Regions from separate parts of the Streptomyces sp. P9-2B-2 genome, predicted to be linked through region 1. Evidence: riboswitches for the same ligand, from Rfam matches in the RefSeq annotation. Region 1 holds a riboswitch; each other region holds the start of a gene.

What was found. Region 1 has a riboswitch for cyclic di-AMP ahead of QT196_RS29715 (M23 family metallopeptidase). Riboswitches for the same ligand answer to the same signal wherever they lie in the genome.
Region 2: it holds a riboswitch for cyclic di-AMP, as region 1 does, so the genes downstream of both, QT196_RS24620 (C40 family peptidase) here and QT196_RS29715 (M23 family metallopeptidase) in region 1, are expected to answer to the same signal.
Region 3: it holds a riboswitch for cyclic di-AMP, as region 1 does, so the genes downstream of both, QT196_RS16085 (transglycosylase family protein) here and QT196_RS29715 (M23 family metallopeptidase) in region 1, are expected to answer to the same signal.

What each region holds. Positions count from the first base shown of each region.
Region 1 is NZ_CP129126.1:6,739,772-6,744,631, reverse strand. It holds gene QT196_RS29730 (bifunctional GNAT family N-acetyltransferase/acetate--CoA ligase family protein) at 1-611, opposite strand, end outside; gene QT196_RS29725 (HPr family phosphocarrier protein) at 819-1,100, shown strand; gene QT196_RS29720 (GntR family transcriptional regulator) at 1,415-2,104, opposite strand; gene QT196_RS29715 (M23 family metallopeptidase) at 2,366-3,166, opposite strand; cyclic di-AMP (ydaO/yuaA leader) riboswitch at 3,179-3,334, opposite strand; gene QT196_RS29710 (pitrilysin family protein) at 3,546-4,860, opposite strand, start outside.
Region 2 is NZ_CP129126.1:5,585,857-5,590,716, reverse strand. It holds gene pcrA (DNA helicase PcrA) at 1-1,768, opposite strand, end outside; cyclic di-AMP (ydaO/yuaA leader) riboswitch at 2,059-2,243, shown strand; gene QT196_RS24620 (C40 family peptidase) at 2,251-3,411, shown strand; gene QT196_RS24615 (hypothetical protein) at 3,531-3,884, opposite strand; gene QT196_RS24610 (C40 family peptidase) at 4,209-4,860, shown strand, end outside.
Region 3 is NZ_CP129126.1:3,710,385-3,715,244, reverse strand. It holds gene QT196_RS16095 (cytochrome P450) at 1-1,193, shown strand, start outside; gene QT196_RS16090 (transglycosylase family protein) at 1,449-2,525, shown strand; cyclic di-AMP (ydaO/yuaA leader) riboswitch at 2,777-2,946, shown strand; gene QT196_RS16085 (transglycosylase family protein) at 2,954-3,607, shown strand; gene eno (phosphopyruvate hydratase) at 3,958-4,860, shown strand, end outside.

The DNA of each region.
Region 1 (4,860 bases):
CGGGCCTCGGCGCGCTGCTCCCGCCCGCGCATCACGGCCATGGACTGCTCGGTCGGCTCCAGGTCGAACTCGAGCCGGACCACGCCGTCCTCGAAGGTGCGCTTGTGGGTGTAGCCGGCGTCCGTGAACACCTTGATCATCTTGGAGTTCGCGGGGAGCACCTCGGCGGCGAACCGGCGGATGCCGCGTTCGCGGGCGACGGCCGCGATGTGCTCCAGGAGGGCGGAGGCGACGCCGCGGCCCTGGTGGGCGTCCTGGACGAGGAAGGCGACCTCGGCCTGGTCGTCGTCGGGGTCCTTGGCGGGCAGGCCCTGGTCGTTGATCCGGTCGTAGCGGACGGTGGCGATGAACTCGCCGCCGACCGTGGCGGCCAGCCCGACCCGGTCGATGTAGTCGTGGTGGGTGAAACGGTGCACATCGCGGTCGGACAGGCGCGGGTAGGGCGCGAAGAAGCGGTAGTACTTCGATTCGTCCGAGACCTGCTCGTAGAAGGAGACCAACCGCTCGGCGTCGTCAGGGGTGATGGGGCGGATCCGCGCCGTGCCGCCGTCACGCAGCACCACGTCGGCTTCCCAGTGGGTCGGGTACGCGTGCTCCGGCGGCGTCTGCATGCGGACAGCGTACGACCGGCCACCGACAACTGACCGGCGCGCGTACGCTCGGGATGCGGGGCAGGCTCGGACCCCGTAGGGCATACGGCCTGCCGGGCCTCCCCCGGGCCCCACGGCCGCGCAGGCCGCAACGCAGGGCCGGTGGACCACACCCGGCAGCGTGAGAGACTGGTCTAGACAACTGTCACGACTTTGAAGGGCAACACCATGGCAGAGCGCCGCGTCAATGTCGGTTGGGCCGAGGGCCTGCACGCCCGCCCCGCGTCGATCTTCGTCCGTGCGGCCACCGCCTCCGGCGTCCCGATGACGATCGCCAAGGCCGATGGCAACCCCGTCAACGCGGCCTCCATGCTCGCGGTCCTCGGCCTCGGCGCCCAGGGTGGCGAGGAGATCGTCCTGGCCTCCGACGCCGAGGGTGCCGAGGTGGCGCTGGACCGTCTCGCCAAGCTCGTCGCCGAGGGTCTCGAGGAGCTTCCCGAGACCGTCTGAGTCCGCCAGGGCTTCTGCTGCATGCGGCGGCCCCGCAGCGGTGACCGGATCGGTTGCCGCTGCGGGGCCGTTTCGCTACGTGCATTCCCCTTGGGGACGGATACGTGGGAATTCCGCGACGCCCGCCATCCGGGGTCGATGGCGAACGCTATTCGGGGTCGACCGCGATCTGAGAGCCACCCGCAAAAGCACACAGCATTAAGCACACGCAGCGCCGGCGGAAATAGGCATGCCGAATGCGAGCTCGGATCGAATAACGCACCGCCGCGCACCGCAGCTACCGATTTCGCGCCTCTTTGTATACGGGGCGAATGTTAAGGGCGGACGCGTGCCGTGTTGACGGGTCGTTTCGGATCCCTCACCTCGGGGGCGGTGGGGCGCCGCAGCCGGTAGACGGGGAGCGAGCGCTCGACATGAGCCGCCATCAGGGCGCGCGCCCGTTCCGCGTCTCCCCGGGCCACCGCGTCCAGCACCGCGCCGTGTTCGTCCCAGGACTCGCCGGCCCGGGACGGGGGTTCCACCGTGTACATCCACTCGATCTTGCGGCGCAGTTGGGTCAGCAGCGCCGTCAGGCTGGGGCTGCCGACCGCCTGAGCAAGCGTTTCGTGGAACCAGCCGTCCAGTTGGCGCAGATCCGCCGGGTTGCCGTGACGGGCCCGCTCGCGGCCGAGCCGTACCAGGCCGCGGAGCACTTTGAGGTGGGCCGGGCTGCGGCGGGCGGCCGCGCGGGCGGCGCCCAGTGGCTCCAACAGGGCGCGGATGTCCAGGAGGTCGGCCGCCTCCTGCTCGGTGGGCTCGGCGACGCAGGCGCCCGCGTGGTGGCGGGTGGTGACAAAGCCCTCGGACTGAAGGGTGCGCAGTGCTTCGCGCACCGGCACTCTGGAGACGCCGTAACGGGCCGCCAGGATCTCCTCGATCAGCCGGCTCCCCGGCGCCAGCGCACCGGAGACAATGTCGTCGCGAATCGCCGTGCACACCGCATGCGCGGAAATATGGCCTCGCATCTTCCGCGCCTCCGCCGTAATCCCCTGGAAACGCCGCCGGTCGGCGACTTTTCGGTGACTCTATTCGACCGGCACGGCTTTTCCGACGGGGTCCGGGTATTCATGGATAACTTTTGGCCGGAAGTCGCGGGCCCGCGGCGTAACCCGTGCGCGCACCGCACTCCGGATACGCCGAAGCCCCGGCCGTGGGACCGGGGCTCCGGAAGGACGCTCGGCGTGAGGCAGGCCCCGTAGGGGACGCGGCACCGGCGCGGCGCGGGATCAGACGTTGACGCCGTGCCCGCGCAGGTAGGAGACCGGGTCGATGTCCGAGCCGTAGTCGGCGCCGGTGCGGGCCTCGAAGTGCAGGTGCGGGCCGGTGACGTTACCGGTGGCGCCGGAGAGGCCGATCTGCTGGCCCGGGGTGACCTGCTGGCCGACCGAGACACCGAGCGACGACAGGTGGCCGTACTGGGTGTACGTGCCGTCGTTCATCTTGATCACGATGTTGTTGCCGTACGAGCCGCCCCAGCCGGCCTCGACGACGGTGCCCGAGCCGACCGCGTGGACGCTGGTGCCGGAGGCCGCGTGGAAGTCGATACCGGTGTGGCTGCCGGAGGACCACAGGCCGCTGGAGGCCTTGTAGGAGGTGGAGACGTAGGAGTCGGAAATCGGGGCGACGAAGGCGTTGAGGCGCTTGCGCTCCGCGTCGCGGGCGGCTCGCACCTTGGCCTCGTGGGCGGCCTTGGCCTTCTTCTTCGCCGCCTCGGCACGCCGCTTGGCCTCGTCGGCCTGCTTCTTGGCGACGGCCTCGGCCTTCGCCCGCGCCGCGGCGATCTCGGCGTCGGCCTGCTGCGCGTCGGCCTGGGCCTCGACACGGCTGGCGAGCTCGTCCCCCATCACGACGGCCTGCTGGAGCCCGGTGTCGTGCGCGCGTGCCTCGTCCGTCGCGGCCAGCGCCGGCGAGGCCACGGAAGCGACCACACCACCGGCCGCGAGGGTGGCTATGCCGGCGATGTTGCGGCCCGTCTTGACGGGACGGCTCGTGCGACGGTGCTTCCCGGTGGCACGGATGAACGCCATGTGCTGGCTTGTCCTTTCCCTCCTTCTCGCCTACCGGGTTAGCTGACGGGTTCGGAGCAGGAAGGTCTCCTACGGACTCCTCGGAGAGGAGCCCGATTCACCCCAAGGGACATATGGGTCCCCGGCTCCCCTGGCTCGCGCCGTACGGGGACTCGGCGATGACTGCCCGGTGCCACTGTTGTGGCGGACTTGTGACGAACAGCCGGACCGACGCTAAACGGGGCAACTTTCAATCGGCAAACAGATCAGCTTTTTTGTGCGGGATGCCACAAGAACCGGGGCACCAGCCGCGATAAACCGGACATACAGCGGCTCCCGTGGCCGATAAGCACCACGGGAGCCGCATGTCGACATATGACCTTCCGTCACACCGGCGGGACTAGCCGCTGACGACGGTCACCTCACCGATGCCCAGCGCCTTGACCGGCTCGGCGATCTGTGCCGCGTCGCCCACCAGGACGGTCACCAGCCGGTCCACGGGGAAGGCGTTGACCGCCGCCGCGGTCGCCTCGACCGTGCCGGTCTCCACGAGGCGGGCGTACAACTGCGCCTGGAAGTGATCCGGCAGCTGCTGCTCCACCTGGTCGGCGAGGGTGCCCGCGACGGCCGCCGCGGTCTCGTACTTCAGCGGCGCGACCCCGACGAGGTTCTGCACGGCGACATCCCGCTCCTCGTCCGTCAGCCCCTCTGCCGCGAGGGTGCGCAGCACCTTCCACAGGTCCTCGAGCGCCGGAACGGTGGAGCCGGTGTCCACCGAGCCGCTGATGGCCAGTAGCGCGGCGCCCGTCGACCCCTCGGGGGAGGTGGGGGCGGTGGAGCGCAGCACCTGGCCGAAGGCGCGCACCCCGTAGGTGTAGCCCTTCTCCTCCCGCAGCACACGGTCCAGACGGGAGGTGAGGGTGCCGCCCAGGCAGTACGTGCCGAGGACCTGTGCGGGCCACACCCGGTCGTGCCGGTCGGCACCGATACGGCCGATGAGCAGCTGCGTCTGGACGGCCCCGGGGCGGTCCACGATCACTACCCGGCCGGTGTCGTCGGCGACGATCGGCGCGGCCGTCAGCGGCTCGGCCGTGGAGCCGGTCCAGGCGCCGAGGGTGCCGGCGAGGGCCACGTCGAGGTCGACGCCGGTGAGGTCACCGACGATGACGGCGGTGGCCGTGGCGGGCCGGACGTGGGCGTCGTAGAAGGCACGGACGGCCGCGGCGTCGATGCGCGCGACGGTCTCCTCGGTGCCCTGCCGGGGCCGCGACATACGGGCGGTGGCCGGGAACAGCTCCTTGGACAGCGACATCGCGGCACGGCGGGCCGGGTTGGCGAGCTCGTGCGGAATCTCGTCGAGGCGGTTGCGGACCAGCCGCTCGACCTCGCTCTCCGGGAAGGCGGGCGCCCGCAGCGCGTCGGCGAGCAGGCCGAGCGCGCGGTTCAGCCGGGACACCGGCACTTCGAGGGAGACCCGTACGCCGGGGTGGTCGGCGTGCGCGTCCAGAGTGGCGCCGCAGCGTTCCAGCTCGGCGGCGAACTCCTCCGCGTCCAGCGTGTCGGTGCCCTCGGACAGCGCACGCGCCATGATCGTGGCGACGCCGTCCAGGCCCGCGGGCTCGGCGTCCAGCGGCGCGACGAGGTTGATCTCGACGGCGACGACCTGCTGGCCGGGGCGGTGGCTCGTCAGGAGGGTGAGCCCGTTGGGGAGTTGG
Region 2 (4,860 bases), 1.2 Mb from region 1:
CGAGTTCCTGGAGGTTCTCGATCCGGGTCTCGTCCTGGGGGTCGGTGGAGGCCTGGAGCTCGGCGAGGTAGCCCGTACGCTCCAGGACCGCTTCCAGGATGGTGGCGGGGCCGGCGCCGGACTCGACGATGGTCCGCAGCTCCTCCATGAGGACGTTGAAGCGCTTGACGGCGTTGGCGGACCGGGCCGCCATGCCGTATGCCTCGTCGACCCGGCGCAGTGCCTGCGGGAAGGTGATCTTCTCGCGCCCCGACAGGGCGTCGATCATCGCCTCGGCGCGGTCGCCGATGCCGCGCTTGGGCACGTTCAGGATGCGGCGCAGCGGGACGGTGTCCTCGGGGTTGCTGAGCACCCGCAGATAGGCGAGCACATCGCGGACCTCCTTGCGCTCGTAGAAGCGCACCCCGCCGACGACCTTGTAGGGCAGCCCGACCCGGATGAAGATCTCTTCGAAGACCCGGGACTGGGCGTTGGTGCGGTAGAAGACGGCGACATCGCCGGCCTTGGCGTCCTTGGCGTCCGTCAGCCGGTCGATCTCGTCGGCGACGAACTGGGCCTCGTCGTGCTCGGTGTCGGCGACATAGCCGGTGATCTTGGGGCCGGCGCCGGCGTCCGTCCAGAGGTTCTTGGGGCGGCGGTTCTCGTTGCGCTCGATGACGGCGTTGGCGGCGGACAGGATCGTCTGCGAGGAGCGGTAGTTCTGCTCCAGCAGGATCGTGGTCGCGTCCGGGTAGTCCTCCTCGAACTGGAGGATGTTGCGGATCGTGGCGCCGCGGAAGGCGTAGATCGACTGGTCGGCGTCACCGACGACGCACAGCTCGGCGGCGGTTTCCGCGGGGCCGACCAGTTCGCGCACGAGGGTGTACTGGGCGTGGTTGGTGTCCTGGTACTCGTCGACGAGGACATGGCGGAAGCGGCGGCGGTAGTGCTCGGCGACGTCCGGGAAGGCCTGGAGCAGATTGACCGTGGTCATGATGATGTCGTCGAAGTCCAGGGCGTTGGCCTCGCGCAGCCGTGCCTGGTATATCGCGTACGCCTCGGCGAGCGTCTTCTCAAAACCATCGGCAGCGGTGCCGGCGAAGGTCTCCTCGTCGATGAGCTCGTTCTTGAGGTTGGAGATCTTCGCGCTGAAGGACTTGGGCGGGTAGCGCTTGGGGTCCAGATCCAGATCGCGGCAGACCAGGGCCATCAGGCGCTTGGAGTCGGCGGCGTCGTAGATCGAGAAGGACGAGGTGAAGCCCAGCTTCTTGGACTCGCGGCGCAGGATGCGGACGCAGGCGCTGTGGAAGGTGGAGACCCACATGGCGTTCGCGCGCGGGCCGACCAGCTCCTCGACGCGCTCCTTCATCTCACCGGCGGCCTTGTTGGTGAACGTGATCGCGAGGATCTGGCCGGGGTGTACATGGCGCTCGGCGAGCAGATGCGCGATGCGGTGGGTCAGCACCCGGGTCTTGCCGGAGCCGGCACCGGCGACGATCAGCAGCGGACCGCCCGTGTGCACCACGGCGGCCTTCTGCTCGTCGTTGAGCCCCTCCAGCAGCGCCGCCGGGTCGATGGCGGGGCGGGCGGCGCCGTCGCGGTAGTACGGCTCCCTGGGCGCGGGCGCGTCGAACCTCCCGCCGAAGAGGTCGGCGGGGATCTCCTCCGGGGCCGGGCCGTGCTCGTCCTCCGGGGCCGGGCCGTGCTCGTCCTCGGGGGGCGGGGGGTGCTCCTCCTCGCCCTTGTGGCCGAGGTCCGCCAGGAAGCTGTCGTCAAAGAGGCTGCTCATCGCCCACCGAGTCTAGGCCGCCGCACTGACAGTCCGCCGCGGAGTGGCGGATTGCGCGCCACCACCGGGCGGCCCCCCGCGCAGCGCCAGGTCAGGAGGCCGGCGGCCGGGCGCCGGGCGGGCGGCGCTTCGTCTACCCGAATCCGACATCTGCCACAACAACCCCCGCATCGCGTTCAGGTCACGAAAAGGTTTCGGGCATATCGAACATCAGCCTTCACAGAAGCCACACGAGTTGGCTAACGTCCTCGCTCAGGCAGCCCGCCTCCCCGCGAACGACAGGTTCGCACGGGCCGCCGACGCCGAGTCCGGCCCTGCCCTCAGGCACCCGGAGCCGGGGACCCACCAGCACCACCGGGGTGAATCGATCCGTACGGCCGTCGCCAGTGGACGTCCGGACCGTAGGGCAAGCCTTCCGTCAGCGACACCGCCCGAACCCGACAGCTAACCCGGTAGGCGGTCCACGGAAGGAGTTGCCGGCCTTGGCGTCGCATCGCAAGCCGCGCACCAGCGTTCTCGCCTCACCCACAGGCCGCCGTACGGCGGCCGGCCTCACCACCGCCGCCCTCGCCTCGGTCACCCTGCTCTCGCAGTCCGCCGAAGCGGCCCCCAGGGCGCCCAAGCCCACCGTCGAAGAGGTCAAACAGAAGGTCGACGACCTCTACCACCAGGCCGAAGTGGCCACCCAGAAATACAACGCCGCCAAGGAGCGCGCCGACGGCCAGCGCCACACCGTGGACAGTCTGCTCGACGCCTCCGCCAAGCGCGCCGAGAAGATGAACGAGTCCCGGCGCCTGTTGGGCACCTTTGCCTCGGCGCAGTACCGGACCGGCGGCATGAACCCGACGGCGCAGCTGATGCTCGCCAAGGACCCGCAGCAGTTCGTCGACCGCAACCACCTCATGGAGCGGCTGACCGGCCGGCAGAAGCAGGCCGTCACCGACTACCAGGAGCAGCAGGCGGCGGCCACCAAGCAGCGCGCCCAGGCGACCCGCAGCCTGGAGCGGTTGCAGGAGTCGCAGGCCTCCCTCAAGGAGTCCAAGCGCTCCGTCCAGGACAAGCTGGCCGAGGCCCGGCAGCTGCTGTCCCGGCTGACCGCGCAGGAGAAGGCGCGGCTGGCGGAGCTGGAGCGCCAGAAGGAGGCGGCGGCCAAGCGCCGGGCCGCGGAGGAGGCGCGCAAGCAGCAGGAGCGGGAGCGCCAGCGGCAGCAGGACGGCGGCGGCTCGACGGGCGGCTCCACCGGTAGTGGCTCCACGGGCGGGTCCACGGGCGGCTCCACGGGCGACTCCACCACCAGCAAGGGCGCCAAGGCGCTCGCCTTCGCCCGCGCCCAGATCGGCAAGCCGTATGTCTGGGGCGCGACCGGACCCACGTCCTACGACTGCTCGGGGCTGACCCAGGCGGCGTGGAAGGCGGCGGGTGTCGATCTGCCGCGGACGACCTGGGACCAGGTCAAGGTGGGCCAGCGGGTGGCCACCAAGGATCTTCAGCCCGGCGACCTGGTCTTCTTCTATAACGACATCAGCCATGTCGGCATGTACCTGGGCGACGGGAAGATGGTCCACGCTCCGAAGCCGGGCGCCAGCGTCCGGGAGGAGTCGATCTACTACATGCCGATATACGGGAGCGTCCGCCCGGGCTGACCCCGGCCCGCTCCCCCACCAGACCACCCCCCACGGTCAACCCCCCACACGCCACCGCGCGGCCGTCGCCTCCGGATTCGAAGGCGAGGACCGCGCGGTGTGCCGTAGTGGGGCGCTCGTCAGGTCCAGAGCACCGCGATGAAGATGTTGGCCACGGTCAGGCCGCCGACCGCGCCGAAGAGCGCCTTGTCGACCGTCTCGTCGTCCCGCTTGACGTAGACCAGCGCCAGGATCACCACCAGGACGGCCATCTTGATGCCGAGCTTGATGTTGTTGAGCGGGTGATCCTGGGCCTGGTTGAGGCCGACCAGCACGATGCCGGTGACCAGCATCGTCAGCGCGCCGTGCAGCATGGCCGGCACGAAGCGGGCGGTGCCCGCGCTCATCGCCTTCATCTGGGTCAGAAAGCCGCCCAGCAGGGAGGCGATGCCGATGATGTGCAGGCCGACGAAGATATTGGTTACTACGTCCATAGTGCTGGATCGTAGCCGCCGTATAGCACGGCCCTTCGGGCAGGGCGCCCACTATCGCCGCTTCGGTCAGGCCAGGCCGGTCCCGGCCGTACGGCCATGGCGCCGCGGTCACCCGCGTACCCGCCGCGGTCGAAAGCGGACAATGCCGGGCAAGCACACTCACTGCCGCGACACCCAGGCTTAGCGTCCTCCTCCAGGCGGCCGACTCCCCGCCTCGCCGGTCTCCCACCGGCGTTCCGTCGGCCGCCCCCGCCGAGAGGTGCGGCGGCGGTCCGTTGCCCCCGTGACGGACCGCCGCCGGACCCGCGGCTCGAAGGGAAGGAAGTGACGGCCACCGTGGCCTCGCACCGCAAGCCCCGGCAGCATCCGCTCGCCTCCCTCACCGGTGGCGGCTCGCGCAGCGCGCGCACCGCCCGTACGGCCGCCACCCTGGCGCTGGCCGGCGCCGCCCCCACGTTCGGCCTCGCACAGGCCGCAGCCGCCCCCCTCACCCCCGACTTCGACGCCGCCGGCCACGCCGCACACCGGCTCACCCCCGCCCAGGTAAAGAACCGGGTCGACGCGCTGTACCAGGAGGCAGAGGTGGCCACGCAGAGCTACAACGGTGCGAAGGATTCCGCCGACACGGCACGGGAGGAGCTGAGCAGGCTCCAGGACGAGGCCGCCCGCAGGACCGGGAAGCTGAACGCCGCCCGCGCCGAACTGGGCGCGATGGCCGCCGGCCAGTACCGTTCCGGCGGCATCGACCCGACCGTACGGCTGCTGCTGTCCGCGGACCCGCAGCGCTATCTGGACGGCGCCGCGGTGCTGGAGCGTACGGGCAGCCATCAGGCGACCGCCGTGGCCGGTTACGCGCGCCGGCTCGGCAGCGTCCGGCAGGTCCGGCAGCGGGCCGAGGACACCGTGGAGCGGCTGGCGGACACCGAGGCGCAGCTGAAGAAGCACCGGGTCACCGTCGTACACAAGCTGGACGCCG
Region 3 (4,860 bases), 3.0 Mb from region 1:
ACCGGACCGAGCTGCCCAGCGGCGTCGAGGCCTGGCTGGTGACGCGGTACACCGAGGCGCGGCAGGCGCTCGCCGACGCCCGGCTGTCCAAGAACCCGGTCCACCACAGCGAGGCCGCGCACGGCAAGGGCAAGGTCGGCATCCCGGGGGAGCGCAGCGCGAACCTGATGACGCATCTGCTCAATATCGACCCCCCGGACCACACCCGGCTGCGCCGGCTGGTCTCGAAGGCGTTCACCCCGCGCCGGGTCGCCGCCTTCGCCCCGCGGGTCCAGGAGCTGACCGACCAGCTCATCGACGCCATGATCGCCAAGCCGGGCGGCGCGGGGCAGGCCGATCTGATCCATGAGTTCGCGTTCCCGCTGCCCATCTACGCGATCTGCGATCTGCTGGGGGTGCCGCGCGAGGACCAGGACGACTTCCGGGACTGGGCGGGCATGATGCTGCGACACACGAAAGCGGGGCACGGCGGTGGACCGCGCGGCGGCGTCGCAAAGTCGGTCAAGAAGATGCGCGGCTATCTCGCCGAGCTGATCCACCGCAAGCGCGCGTCGCTGGGCGACACCGCCGAGGCGGACGAGGATCTGATCTCCGCCCTGATCCGGGCCTCCGACCACGGGGAGCATCTGACCGAGAACGAGGCCGCAGCGATGGCCTTTATCCTGCTGTTCGCCGGTTTTGAGACCACCGTGAACTTGATCGGTAACGGCCTCTACGCGCTGCTGCGCCACCCCGCCCAGCGGGAGCTGCTCCAGAAGTCGATCGCGGCGGGCGACGCCGAGCTGCTCACCACCGGCATCGAGGAACTGCTCCGCTACGACGGCCCCGTGGAGCTGGCGACCTGGCGGTTCGCGACCGAGGAGCTGACGCTCGGCGGGCAGCGGATCGCGGAGGGGGACCCGGTCCTGGTGGTGCTGGCCGCCGCCGACCGCGACCCGGCGCGCTTCGAGGAGCCGGATGTGCTCGATCTGACCCGGCGTGACAACCAGCATCTGGGATACGGGCACGGCATCCACTACTGCCTGGGTGCGCCGCTCGCCCGGCTCGAAGGACAGACCGCGCTGGCGACCCTGCTGACCCGCCTCCCGGACATCCGGCTTGCGGCGGAACCGGACGATTTGCGCTGGCGCGGCGGGCTCATCATGCGCGGACTGCGTTCACTTCCGGTGGAGTTCACTCCGGATCGGCTCTGACCAGCGACAAGGCCATATGTGACGCAGAGTCAACTGCGTGACCTTTACGTGATCTCCGCTACACCGACTTGTGACTACCCGTGACCCCGGCTACCTTTCGACCCTACGATCGACAGGCTTCACTCGATCGGTCGAAGCGGCGATGTGGGGGACCGTTGTATACGGTGCCGCTCGCGTGCGTCGGCCGGCCGGAAGCCTCGTCGAGCAGCTCGAAGAGCTCGTCGACAACTCAACCGCCGCGCGAAAGGCATCCGCATGCGTTCCGGGAACGGCCGACATCGTCGCCCCCGTCAGGCACCGGCCATCTTTGTCACGGCGGGAGTGACCGGCGCCGGCTTCGCCCTCCCCCTCCTCGGGGCGAGCGGCGCACACGCCGCCGACACCGCGACCTGGGACAAGGTCGCCCAGTGCGAGAGTGCAGGCGTGTGGAGCGCCGCCTCGGGCAACGGCTACTACGGCGGCCTCCAGCTGACCCAGGAGATGTGGGACGACTACGGCGGCTCGGCCTACGCCTCGCGCCCCGACTACGCCAGTCGCTCCCAGCAGATCGCCGTGGCCGAGTCGATCCTCGACGACCGCGGGCCGGACGCCTGGCCGAGCTGCGCCGTGAACGCGGGGCTGACCGGCGACGGCAAGGCCCCGGAGGTCGACCCCGGCAGCACCAGCACCCCCGCGCCCGACCCGTCGGACTCGCAGGGCTCCCTCGACCCCTGGGACACCTCCGGTTCCCACGACCACGGGGACTCCGCCGGCAAGGACGACGCGCCGCGCGATGAGCAGGGCGACGAGCAGGACAGGCGGCCGTCCGACGCGACGCCCTCGCCCGACGCCTCGGACTCCGGCGAGCCCGGCGACGCGTCCACGAGCCCGGAGCCGTCCGACCCGGCCACGCCCGGCGACCGGGACGACGACCACGACCCGTCGCAGTCCGCCGACCCGTCCGACGACGCCCCGTCCGACGACGACGCGTCCGGCAGCCCCTCCACGGACCCGTCCGGGGACGGCAGCCGCACGGACAGCACCGGCACGCCCCGCGAGGTGCCCGCCAAGGGCAAGCACCGCGGTGAGGCGGGCGACGAGGGCGCCAAGGACGACGACGGCAGGTCCGGCGGCCGGCACGCCTCGCGCGGCGATGACGCGCACCGTACGGGCCCGGCGGCCGGCGGCGACTACACGGTGCGCCCGGGTGACAGCCTGTCAGCCATCGCCACGGCCCACCGGCTGCCCGGCGGCTGGGCCGCGCTCTACGACCGCAACGAGGGCGTCATCGGGTCCGACGCGGACCTGATCCAGCCCGGTCAGCAGCTCGATCTCGGGCGGAACGCAGGGTAGTTCGGCACCCTTCGCCCTCTTTTGGGAAAGTGAGACAAGGGTCTCGTTGACTCTCGTGGGGTCCGGTGTGCTCAACACCGGCATACCGGGCCCCACCTGCGGATACGTAATCAACCCGTGATCAAAAGCGGTCAACTTGGTTCAGATGGTGGGGTTTGAACCCCAGGGGTATTACTGCTTAACGTCAGGATCGCTCGCCAAAGCGAGCCCCTCGATCACGCGCCGAATCCTGCCGGTGGTCGAAGGCACTTGACGCGCAAGCGCCGAAGGCAGGAGCGGGGGACCCAAGGTAAGTGCCGGCCCCGCCCGTGAAAACGGGTCAACCGGCTTGGGGTGAAGCCAGGTGCGCTTGCGTACCGGGCCGGGCGACTCATCAGCCCGAACCCGACAGCTCACCTCGTAGGCGTCGGTGAGGAAACGAACGAACCATGCTGATCTTCAAGGGCAAGCACCGTCGTCCCTCCAAGGCCGTCCGCGTCGCCACCCTCGCCGGTGTGGCCAGTGCCGCCGTGGCCGTCCCGATGATGGGTGCCACCTCCGCCTCCGCCGCCTCCGTCGCCACCTGGGACAAGGTCGCCCAGTGCGAGTCCGGCGGCAACTGGTCGATCAACACCGGTAACGGCTACTTCGGTGGCCTCCAGTTCTCCAACTCCAGCTGGGCCGCCGCCGGTGGTACCAAGTACGCGCCGCGCGCCGACCTGGCCAGCAAGGCCCAGCAGATCTCCGCCGCCGAGAAGCTCCTCGCCATCCAGGGCCCGGGCGCCTGGTCCTGCGCCGGTGCGGGCAACCTGACCGCCGGTGGTCCGTCCCCCGACGTCGACACCTCCGCGCAGACCAAGTCCGCGCCGAAGCAGGAGTCGGCCAAGCCGGAGGTCAAGAAGGCCCCGTCCCAGGACCGTGCCTCGCGCTCCGCCGAGCGCAAGTCCACCGGCCACGGCAACTACACCGTCAAGGCGGGCGACACCCTCGCCAAGATCGCCAAGGCGCACGGCACCAACTGGAAGTCGGTCTACGAGGCCAACAAGTCGGTCATCGGCGGCAACCCGAACCTGATCATGCCGGGTCAGCAGCTCAACGTCTGAGCCGGAGCTCACCGGGGCTCCTGAGGGCCCGAGCGGCGGGCCCCCTTTCCCTCCGTGAGACCGCCCCGTCACGGCGCGCCCTTCCCCCCAGCGCGCCGTGGCGGGGCTTCTCCCGTTCCGGGCCGCACCGGGCCCGCACCCGGCGCGCGCCGCCCGGCGGCAGGCCGCTGACCGGCGCCGTTCCGCGACTTCTCCCGCTCGGCGAACAATGTGCCAAACGTCCCGCCCGCTGGGCCTTTGGGCAGGTTTTCGGGGGTGTTCCGTCCCACGGAGCGGGCCAAGGGCAGGCGGACGAGCCCGGGGCCGTTAGGCTCATGCGCAGAACGCCAGACACCCACGAAGGAGACAACGTGCCGTCGATCGACGTCGTCGTAGCCCGCGAAATTCTCGACTCGCGAGGTAATCCCACGGTCGAGGTCGAGGTCGGCCTCGACGACGGCAGCACCGGCCGTGCCGCCGTCCCGTCCGGCGCCTCCACCGGCGCCTTCGAGGCCATCGAGCTCCGCGACGGCGACCCGAACCGCTACCTCGGCAAGGGCGTCGAGAAGGCCGTCCTGGCCGTCATCGAGCAGATCGGCCCGGAGCTCGTCGGCTACGACGCGACCGAGCAGCGGCTGATCGACCAGGCGATGTTCGACCTGGACGCCACCGACAACAAGGGCTCGCTCGGCGCCAACGCCATCCTCGGCGTCTCCCTCGCCGTCGCGCACGCCGCCTCCGAGGCCAGCGACCTTCCGCTGTTCCGCTACCTCGGCGGCCCGAACGCGCACGTCCTGCCCGTCCCGATGATGAACATCCTCAACGGTGGGTCGCACGCCGACTCCAACGTGGACATCCAGGAGTTCATGATCGCCCCGATCGGCGCGGAGTCCTTCTCCGAGGCGCTGCGCTGGGGCACCGAGGTCTACCACACCCTCAAGAAGGTCCTGAAGGAGCGCGGCCTGTCCACCGGTCTCGGTGACGAGGGTGGCTTCGCCCCGAACCTGGGCTCCAACCGTGAGGCCCTCGACCTCATCCTGGAGGCCATCAAGCAGGCCGGTTACGCCCCCGGCCAGGACATCGCGCTCGCGCTGGACGTCGCCGCCTCCGAGTTCTACAAGGACGGCAAGTACCAGTTCGAGGGCAAGGACCGCTCGGCCGCCGAGATGACCGAGTACTACGAGGAGCTGGTCGCGGCCTACCCGCTGGTCTCCATCGAGGACCCGCTGTTCGAGGATGACTGGGCCGGCTGGAAGGTCATCACCGACAAGCTC